Regions from separate parts of the Janthinobacterium sp. GW821-FHT03C08 genome, predicted to be linked through region 2. Evidence: predicted binding sites of a transcription regulator. Region 2 holds the regulator's gene; the other holds the start of a gene.
The links. The regulator FNR, encoded in region 2, switches genes on or off when oxygen is low (the NO sensors DNR and NnrR bind a similar motif). The targets are predictions, from matches to a motif close to TTGATNNNNATCAA.
Positions count from the first base shown of each region.

Region 1: the regulator FNR is predicted to act here: its motif matches at 2,695-2,708, upstream of AC07VL_RS15600 (universal stress protein).

Region 1 covers NZ_JBWKUP010000010.1:36,113-41,518, forward strand. Annotated here, with positions in the region: gene AC07VL_RS15590 (chemotaxis protein CheA) at 1-1,463, opposite strand, end outside; gene AC07VL_RS15595 (protein phosphatase CheZ) at 1,463-2,320, opposite strand; gene AC07VL_RS15600 (universal stress protein) at 2,789-3,256, shown strand; gene AC07VL_RS15605 (response regulator) at 3,396-4,040, shown strand; gene AC07VL_RS15610 (Crp/Fnr family transcriptional regulator) at 4,380-5,186, shown strand.
Region 2 covers NZ_JBWKUP010000009.1:242,798-248,203, reverse strand. Annotated here, with positions in the region: gene ccoP (cytochrome-c oxidase, cbb3-type subunit III) at 1-384, shown strand, start outside; gene ccoG (cytochrome c oxidase accessory protein CcoG) at 389-1,768, shown strand; gene AC07VL_RS15140 (FixH family protein) at 1,822-2,346, shown strand; gene fnr (fumarate/nitrate reduction transcriptional regulator Fnr) at 2,349-3,107, opposite strand; gene AC07VL_RS15130 (response regulator) at 3,357-5,406, shown strand, end outside.

The DNA of each region.
Region 1 (5,406 bases), on a different contig from region 2:
ACGATGGACAGCTCGATCGGCAGGCGGATGGCGAACTTCGTGCCCTTGCCCAGCATGGATTCGATGTGGATGGCGCCGCGGTTTTTCTCCACGGCCGTCTTCACCACGTCCATGCCGACGCCGCGCCCGGAGACGCTGGAGGCCACTTCCTTGGTCGAGAAGCCCGGCAGGAACACCAGCTGGAAGCACTCGTCGTTGCTCAATTGCGCGTTTTCGCTGATCAGGCCCTTTTGCTGTGCCTTGCTGCGCAGGAAGACCGGGTCCATGCCCTTGCCGTCATCCTGCAGCACGATCATGACGCTGTTGGCTTCCTGCCAGGCTTTCAGCGAAATATACGACTTGGCGGGCTTGCCGGCGGCCAGGCGCGCTTCCGGCGATTCGACGCCATGGTCGAGCGAGTTGCGCAGCATGTGCACGAGCGGATCGTACAGGCTGTCGACCACGACGCGGTCCACTTCCGTCTCCGCGCCCTCGATGGTCAGTTCGACATCCTTGCCCAGGTCTTTCGCCAGCTCGCGCACGAGGCGCGGGAATTTCTGGAACAGACGTCCCACGGGCTGCATGCGCGTGGCCAGGGTGGCCCGCTGCAGTTCCGTCGAATAGCGCGAGGCCCGTTCCAGGGTTTCCGCCAGGGTCGCCATCAGGGTGGCGGCCTGGCCTTCGAATTTGAATTGCAGCAGGCGCTCGAGCAGCACGGCAGCCTGGTTGGCGGCCTGCACGGATTCGCCGGCCACTTCCAGCAAGGCGTCGAGCTTGACGGCGTCGACGCGGATGCTGTCTTCCTTGACGGGCGCGGCATGGCGCACGTCGGGACGCTCCTCGCGGCGTTCCGTGCCATCCCAGGCCTTGGGGGCGGGCTTGGCGGCTGCCACAGGCGCGGCGGCAGATGCGGCCGCCGGGGCAGGCGCGGCCACGACGGCCAGCTGGCTGCCTGCCGGCACGACGGCGTTGTACATGCCTTCCCAGTCCAGGCCATCGGCGCTGGCCGTGGCAAGCGGCGCGGCCGGCGCGGCCACGGCGACTTCGGCCACGGCGGCGGGCGCCACGGCAGCAGCAGCCGGGGCCGGCGCATCCATGCCCTTGCCTTCGATGGCGTTCGTCAGGATATGTTCCAGCTCTTCCGGCATGGCCGGCAGGCTTTCCGGCGCGGAACCGTTGGCCAGTTCCGTCAGCTGGTCGGCCACGAAGCCGGACGCCTGCAGCGCCGCCTCGATGGCGATGGGGGTCACGGGCGCGGCACCCGTGCGCAAGGCATCGAACAGGTTTTCCGTCAGATGGCAGGCGGCCACCAGCGCGGGCAAGCCCATGAAGCCGGCGCCGCCCTTGATGGTGTGAAAAGAACGAAACACGGCATTCAGTGTTTCCTTGTTGTCCGGATCGCGTTCGAGACGCAATAAGTGCTCTTCAACATTAACCGCAAGATCCATCGCCTCGACGACGAAATCCTTGAGCATATCGTCCATTAGAATCCCAAATCCGCAAGAAGGTCGTCAACATTGTCCTGGTCCAGCGCCACCGACGGCACGGACGGGCCCTGCATCAGCGGCACCGGTTTTTGCGCCAGCTTTTCGCGCACTTCGGCCGGCGCGTTATCGCGCAGCAACTGCGCCAGTTCGTTTTCCACCGTCTTGGTGATGTTGACCACTTTTTTGATCAGCTGGCCCGTGATGTCCTGGAAGTCCTGCGCCATCATGATTTCCAGCAGGCGCGCCTTTTCCGCTTCCGTGGCCTCGGCCACGGCTTGCGCGAACTGGCGCGAGTCGCCGGCCAGGGCCTTGAATTCTTCCAGGCTCAGCTTGCCATCGAACAGGGCCGTCCAGCGGCTGTCCATGTCCTTCGCCTTTTTCGACAGCACATCCTGTGCCGGCATGCCTTCGTCGAGCGTGTTCAAGACCTTGTTGGCAGCCTGTTCCGTCAGAGTGGCGACGTATTCCAGGCGGTCCTGGGCGTCGACGATCTGCGACGACGCTTCCGTCAGCGCCTTGTCGTAGCCCAGTTCGCGCAGCGAGTCGTGCAGCAGGCGCACGATGCCGCCCAGGCGTTCGAACATCGGCTTGTCGGACTGGTCGACGGGGTCGGCTGCGTCGCCGGGTGCGGCCGCTTCCACCAGGGCCGGAGCGGCAGCGGCAGGCTCGGGGGCGGCAGGCGCGGGAGCTGGCACGGCGGCGCTGGCCGACACGGCATCGAACAGCGCGTCGAAATCGTCGTCCGCGATCACGGCGGGAGCGGGCGCGGCGGCAGGCGCGGGCTTGGCCGCGGCCGCGCTTTGCGCAGATACTTCATCGAATAATGCATCGAAATCATCAGCGGCGTTGGTCATATCCCTGCTTCTCCATAATTTGTCAAAATTCCGCCTGAACTGTGCGTTTTACAGACTGATACCCGCAATTTCTCGATTAAGATGATTTGAGGCAATACCGCTGCGATGGTGCGAGTGTAGCAGGGCGCCGCCCTGTTGGTAAATCTCAAAACGCGCTTCCCGCTGCAAAGCGGGCTTGCAAGAGCTTTTCCACCAGGAAATAAGTGTTCCCACTGTTGTATTTTGAAATACTACCATTGGCGTGCAGGCAAGACCACGCCTGACGCAAGAAATCCTGCCCCTGTGCGGCACGCGCAACGCCGGCCCGTGGCGGCCATGGTGGGCAAACACACGGTCTTTCTGCCAATGTTGTCTATACTGAAGGTGCAGTAGTATTGATAATTATCAAGTCTTTACATGAATACAATGCTGCCGCCACGTCTACAATAAGGGCGTTGCGCGCGCTGGTCCACCGCCGAAGGAGCTGCCATGTATAAGAAAATTCTGATCGCCACGGACGGTTCCACCGTCTCCAACCTGACCGCCTGCGCCGGTGTCGCCTTTGCCGAACAGATGCACGCCGACATCCTCGCCCTGTACGTGGCGCCCGAATACCAGTACCCGGTGTACATCGAGATCATCCCGCCCAGCTATCCCAGCGAGGAGGAGTACCGCATCGCCATGCGCAAGGCGGGCGCCGACCACTGGCAGCCGATCCTCGATGCGGCTGCCAGGCGGGGCCTGGAGGCGACGGGCCTGACCGCCTTTTCCGACAGCCCCGCCCTGAAGATCGTGGAAGTGGCCCAGCTCCAGCATTGCGACCTGATCTTCATGGGCTCGCACGGCCGCAGCGGCTGGGGCCAGCTGCTGCTGGGCAGCGTGACGAACAAGGTGCTGTCGCATTCCAAGCTGCCGGTGCTGGTGCACAGGCTGATCAAGGAACCCGCGCCGCAGTAGCGGGTCACATGGCAACAGGATGCCGCCAGCCTGCAACTGTTAAGAAAAAGGCAAAGCTGGCGCCGTTTTCAGTTAATATGACAATCTTACCCGTTTCCTAACATCGGGGGCCGCCAAGGCCCCGCCAGATCGCCCGCCTATGATACGCATTGTGATTGCCGACGACCACACCATCATGCGCGAGGGCCTGAAGCGCATCCTCGACGGCGCGCCGGACATCGACATCGTCGGCGAAGCCATCGACGGCTTCGAAGTGCTCAACCACGTGCGCCAGGGCGGCTTCGACCTGCTGCTGCTGGACCTGTCGATGCCGGGGCGCAGCGGCGTCGACCTGATCCGGCAGATCCGCAGCGAAGCGCCCAAGCTGGCCATCCTCATCCTCACCATGCACGAGGAAGAGCAATATGCCGTGCGCGCCATCCGCGCCGGGGCGCAAGGCTACCTGACCAAGGAGAGCGCGGGCACGCAGTTGGTGGGCGCCATCCACAAGGTAGCCTCGGGACGCCCCTACATCAGTGCCGAAGTGGCGGAACAGCTCGTGCTCAACATCATGATGCCGAATGAAAGCCTGCTGCACAAACAGCTGTCGGACCGCGAATTCGAAGTCTTCTCGCTGCTGGTGGCGGGCAAGTCGATCACGGAGATCGCCAACAATTTGCACCTGAGCGTGAAGACGGTCAGCACGCACAAGACGCGCATCATGCAAAAGATGGGCATGAGTTCACTATCGGAAATGGTGCAGTACGCGGTGGCCCACCGGCTGCTGTCCCCCTTCAAGACATGAGCACCCATTCCTGCGCTGCCAGGCGTAGGAACAATCCTACATCAGCTACCGCAGCTCCTACTGCCATATTCAGCCACTGCTGATATTAATTCCCCAAGGTTGTTGGCATACTGAAACCAGTCATCAAGTTGCTGGGAAGTTATTTCATCACACAGCAAGTCTTCAGCGAATTGAGCACTACCTGCCAGGACGCGCGCCGCCAGCCCTTGCGCCGTGCCCGCCGCCCGTGTGCACTCCGTCATTCAACTCTGAACTACCTGTCACCAGGAGATGAACATGCTGTCCACGCAAACGCCTGAAACCCGCCCTGCCCCAGCATCGCTGCCTCCTGCCGCCCCGATGGAAGCGGGACGCCAGCGCCAGGGACGGCTGTGGTCGAACCTGAAGGAAGTATGCGAACTGCTGCATATCTCCAGCGCCTGCACCATCGCCGCCGACGAGCTGCTGTTCCAGCACGTGCAATTCAAGACGGGGCAGCGCGTGCATACCATCGGCCAGCCCTTCGACACCCTGTACATCGTCAACTCGGGCTTCCTGAAAACCGTGCTCATCGACGAATTCGGCAATGAACAGGTGCTCAGCTTCCCCATGAAGGGCGACATGCTGGGCGTGGACGGCATCCACTCGCGCCATTATTCGTCGGAAGCCGTGGCCCTGTCCGACTGCGACCTGATCCTGCTGCCGTTCAAGAAGCTCACGGCCCTGGGCCGGGTCCACCTGGAACTGGAAAACGTCATGTACGGCGTGATGAGTCGCGAACTGGTGCGCGAGCAAGCCATGATCGGCATGCTGGGCGCCCTCAGCGCCGAAGCCCGCGTGGCGCGCTTCCTCGTCTCGCTGGCCGACCGCTTCGCGCAGATGGGCTACTCGAGCAAGCTGTTCAACCTGCGCATGACGCGCCATGAAATCGGCAGCTATTTGGGCCTGACCCTGGAAACCGTCAGCCGCACCCTGTCCGCCTTCAATGAAATCGGCCTCATCACGGTCGACCAGCGCACCATCGGTATCAAGGACCCGGATGCCCTGAAGACCCTGCGCCGCCTGCCGCCATCGCGCTCGCGCGCCAAGCAGCTGGCCGCCGCCAAGCTGAAAGCCGATACGGCAGCAGCCACCACGGCCTCCGCGCAACTGCTGGCCACCATTTAACCCCATCCCAGATTCAAGCTTGGCACAGGCTTGGCCCGGCCGAGGCGCGCAAACGCCTCGCCGGGTCTTTTTTGCGTCCCCTCCCCGCGCGCGCCGCATTGCCAGCCCCTTCCGCCCCCGTCTGCGCGCGCACCCCGCACTCCCCGAAAATAAGCCTTGCTTTTCGGGCCACATTCAAGAATAATGCAAATACGAATCATTCTCAACTGAGACAAAGAAA
Region 2 (5,406 bases):
ATCATGCACGGGCGCAATGGGCAAATGCCGCCGATGGGCGCCGCGCTGGGTTCCGAAAAGGATGTCGAGAACGTGGCCCATTATGTGCTGAGCCTGTCCGGTTCCACCTCGGACCCCGTCAAGTCCGTGCTGGGCAAGGCCAAGTTCGGCGCCTGCATGGCCTGTCATGGCGCCGATGCGAAGGGCAACCAGATGCTCGGTTCGCCTAACCTGACGGACAAGATCTGGCTGTACGGCGGCAGCGCCGATACCATCATGGAAACCGTACGCAAGGGTCGCAACAACACCATGCCGGCCTTCAGCGACTTCCTCGGCGAATCCAAGGTACACGTGCTGTCGGCGTATGTCTGGAGCCTGTCGAATCCCCAGACGCCCGTGAAATGATGTAATGGAACCTCAAGTCATCAAGATGTATGCGGCCCGCGAGCAAATCTACCCTCGCGAGGCCAAAGGACGCTACGCTACCTGGCGATGGGTATGCGTATGGCTTACCCAGCTGGCGTTCTACGGCTTGCCGTGGTTGACCTGGAATGGCAGGCAAGCCCTGCTGTTCGATTTGACCACGCGCAAGTTCTACATTTTCGGCGTCGTGCTGTGGCCCCAGGATTTCATCTACCTGGCGGCCCTGCTGATCATCTGTGCGTATTTGTTGTTCCTCGTCACGGCCATTGCCGGGCGGGTATGGTGCGGGTTCTCTTGCCCGCAAACGGTATACACGGAAATCTTCCTGTGGGTCGAACGCCACATCGAGGGCACGCGCAGCGCGCGCATGGCCCTCGACAAGCAGGGTCCGTCCCTGCGCAAGGCGTTCAAGAAGACGGCCAAGCACCTGGTGTGGGGCGCCATCGCCCTGTGGACGGGCTTTACCTTTGTCGGCTACTTCACGCCGATCAAGGAACTGGCGCAGGCGGTGACCACCCTCAATTTCGGTCCCTGGGAATGGTTCTGGGTCTTGTTCTACAGCCTGGCAACCTACGGCAACGCGGGCTGGCTGCGCGAGCAGGTGTGCAAGTACATGTGCCCCTACGCGCGCTTCCAGAGCGCCATGTTCGACCAGGATACCCTGATCATCACCTACGATGCCAAGCGGGGCGAACCGCGCGGCGCGCTGAACAAGAAGGCGCCCGATGCCAAGCTGGGCGACTGCATCGACTGCACCCTGTGCGTGCAGGTGTGTCCGACCGGCATCGATATCCGCAACGGCCTGCAGTATGAATGCATCGGCTGCGCCGCCTGCGTGGATGCCTGCAACAGCGTGATGGACAAGGTCGACCGGCCCCGTGGCCTGGTACGCTACAGTACCGACCATGCGATGGAAAACAACTTCAACTCGCAGCAGATCCGCCGGCGCGCCATGCGCCCGCGCGTGCTGATCTACACGTCCATCCTGGCCCTGATCATCATCGCCGTGTGTACCTCGCTGGCCCTGCGCACGCCATTGAAAATGGACGTGATCCGCGACCGCGGCTCCATGGGACGCGAAGTGGAAGACGGCATGATCGAGAACGTCTACCGCCTGCAGATCATGAACACCTCGGAGCAAAGCCAGCATTTCAGGATCAGCGTCTCCGGCCTGCCGGGCCTGACCCTGCTGACGCGCGACGAAGTGACCCTGCAGCCGACGGAAACCCTGGGCTGGCCCATCCGCCTGCGCGTGCCGCACGGCGTGGGCGAGAAGGGCTCGAACAAGATTGCCATCGAACTGCAATCGCTGGACGACCCGTCGCTGCATGTGCGGGAAAACGCGGTGTTCATCGTGCCGCGGTAATGTAGGAAGGCCAATCCCCGCATGGGGATTGGCCGCTTAAACAGGAGAATAAAATGTCCGACAGTCTGAAACTGCAAGCCCCCGTGGCGCCCTGGTACAAGCATCGCTGGCCATGGCTGCTGATGGTCGGCCCCGGCCTGTCCGTCGTCGTCGGCAGCTGCATGGCGTATATCGCGTTTACGCAGCCGGACGCGCTGGTGGTGGGCGATTATTACAAGCAGGGCAAGGCCATCAACCAGGACTTGCGGCGCGATACGGTTGCCAGCAACCTGGCGATGGATACGCGCCTGTCCTACGACGTGGCGCAGGCGCGCCTGAGCGGCGCCGTGCACAGCTTCGGCAAGGCTTACCAGGCGCCCTTGCAGCTGCACCTGGCGCATGCGACGTTGCCGGAGAAGGATATCAGGCTGCTGGTGCAGCCCGATGCGGCCGGCAATTTCTCGGTGGCCCTGCCGATGCTCGAGCGCAGCCGCTGGCAGGTGCTGGTGGAAAACGACAAGCGCGAATGGCGCCTGTCCGGCATCTGGACCTGGCCCCTGCAGCGCAGCATCGCGCTGCACGCGGACGAGGAACTGTAGGCCTATTTACAAGTATCCGTGCCGGCCGTAATGGCTTTCAATTTCGCGGGCTGCAGGATTTCAATTTCGCGATTAGAGACGCGCAGCCAGCCTTCCTTCTTGAATTTCGACAATAAACGGCTGACGCTCTCGATGGTCAGTCCCAGGTAATTGCCGATTTCCTCGCGCGACATGCGCAGCTGGAACTTGCTGCCCGAGTAGCCCCGCGCCTCGTAGCGCGACGCCAGGTTGACGATGAAGGCGGCAAAGCGCTGCGTCGCCTGCATATTGCCCAGCAACAGCATCACGCTTTGCTCGCGCGTGATTTCCTGGCTCATCATGCGATGGAAATGCCGCAGCAGCGTGGGCATATTGCCCAGCAATTGTTCCAGGCTGGAAAACGGGATTTCACACACTTCGCTGTCTTCCAGCGCCACGGCATTGCAGTGGTGGCGGTCGGCGCTGATGGCGTCCATGCCCAGCAGTTCGCCAGCCATCTGGAAACCCGTCACCTGTTCTTCGCCGCCTGGATTGATCTGGTACGTCTTGAAGTGGCCCAGGCGGATGGCGTACAGGTTCTGGAACGAGTCGCCGATGCGGAACAGCGAGGCGCCGCGCGCGACCTTGCGGCGGCGGCCGATGATCTGGTCGAGCCGGTCCATGTCGCCCACGTCGAGTCCCATCGGCAGGCACAATTGATGCATGCTGCACGTCGAGCAGCGCGCACGCAACGCTTCCACGTTCACGGCGGGCACGGCTGGAGAGAGTAGCGCTTCTGTCATGTCAGACCCTTTTAGAAAATGCAATAACAAGTTTACTGCATAGTGCGTTGCCATGTGCCAATTTCACGGCAATTCACCGTAATTTCGCTGAATAAACGACGTCCGGCATTTAATTTTATGGCAACATCGTCAAAAGCCCGTTCCAGCGCGGAAAATTACGCGGCCTGCGCTTGCCAAGTTGAAGTATTGATAGGAAAATTCCTGACAGCATTATCTGCCGCCTGTGCCTCCGGGTACTCAAAGGAAATCATGAAGCCTCTCGGCATTAAAGCAAAAGTCGCGCTGGCCACCAGCCTGACCTCGATCGCCATGATCGCCGTGGTCACCGTGGTGCAGGTCAAGCACATGCGCGACGATTTCACGCAAGTGCTGCTGAGCCAGCAAACGGCGCTGATCGAGCGCACGGCCGAGGAACTCGACGACAAGCTGGCCATGCTGCTCGACATCGTCACCCAGACGGCGCGCCACCAGCCGCCCGCCCTGATGGCCGACGCCGGCGCATTGCGTGACTACTACACGCAGCGCACCATGCTGGCCCTGTTCGACGACGTGCTCGTGCTCGATACGCAGGGCAAGGTGGTGGCCAACGTGCCCGAGGTGCAGGGGCGCAACGGCACCGACGTAGCCGACCGCGGCTATTTCCAGACCGTCATGCGCACCAAGCAGGCCATGATCACGGAACCGATGCTGGGCAAGACCAGCCATTTGCCCATCGTGCAGATGGTCGCCCCCGTGCTGGACAACAACGGCGAGGTGGCCGGCATCGTCATCGGCGTGCTGCGCCTGTACAAGGACAACATGCTGGGGCGTTTGCGCACGGCCAAGGTGGGCAAGAGCGGCTATTTTTTCATCCTCACGCGCGAAGCCGTGCCCCGCTACGTGCTGCATCCCGACCCCAGCCGTTTGCTGCAGCCGCGCGCGGCGGGCGCCAACGTCGTCACCACGCAGCTGCTCAAGGAAGACGGCGAAGGCAGCATGGTCAGCACCAACAGCCGCGGCATCACGGGCGTCAACAGCTTCAAGCGCTTGAAGTCGGTGAACTGGCTGCTGGCCGCCTCGCTGCCCGTGGCCGATGCCTTCGAACCATTCGACGGCGTGCTGTCGCGCCTGGTGCTGTGGAGCATCTGCGCCTCGCTGCTGGCCGCGGCCGTGCTGGGCTGGGTGACCGTGCGCCTGCTGTCGCCCCTGGTGCGCCTGCGCGACACGCTGCTGTCCCTGCGCGCCTCGGGCAAGCGCTTTACCCCCGTGCCGGTGCAGCAGCGCGACGAGATCGGCGAACTGACGGAGGCGTTCAACGGCCTGATGAGCGAGCGCGACCGGCTGCAGCAGGAGGTCGAGACGCGCGCCCTGGAGCTGGAGCAGGAACGCGACCGCGCCGAGGCGGCCAACCGCGCCAAGAGCGACTTCGTCGCCAACATGAGCCATGAAATCCGCACGCCCCTGAACGCCGTGCTGGGCATGGTGTATCTGTTGGGAAATACCAAGCTCAACATCGAACAGCGCAAGTACCTGACCATGGTACGCGTGGCGGGGCAGTCCCTGTTGGGCATCCTCAACGATGTGCTCGATTTTTCCAAGATCGAGGCGCGCCGCATGGACTTGTCGCCCGTCGAATTCGACCTCGACGAGGTCATGAATACGCTGGCCACGACGATGACCATGAACGCGGGCGAGAAAGAGCTGGAGCTGGCCATCGCCGTCGAGCCCGACGTGCCGCGCCGCCTCGTCGGCGACGCCCAGCGCCTGCAGCAAATCCTCGTCAACCTGGCCGGCAACGCCATCAAGTTTACCGAGAGCGGCGAAGTGGTGGTGGCCGTCAGCCTGGCCGAGGGCGACACTGAACAGGCCTGGCTGCGCTTCGAGGTGCGCGACACGGGCATCGGCATGACGGCCCAGCAGCAGGCCCAGCTGTTCACGGCCTTTTCGCAGGGCGACCAGAGCATCACGCGGCGCTTCGGCGGCACGGGCCTGGGCCTGGCCATCAGCAAGCACCTGATCCACATGATGGGCGGCGAAATCGCCGTCGCCAGCAGCGAAGGCAAGGGCAGCCGCTTCTGGTTCAGCGTGCCGTTCGAGGTGCTGGCGCCGCCGGCCGAAGCGCGCCGCACGCCCACCCTGGGGCCGCTGCGCCTCCTGGTGGCCGACGACAACCGCACCACGCGCGAGCTGATCGTCAAGCTGATCCATGCCTGGGGCTGGGATGCGGACGAGGTCGATTCGGGCTTTGCCGCCATCGAGCTGTACCGCGAACGCCTGGCGCAGCAGCAGCCCTACGACGTGGTGCTGGCCGACTGGCACA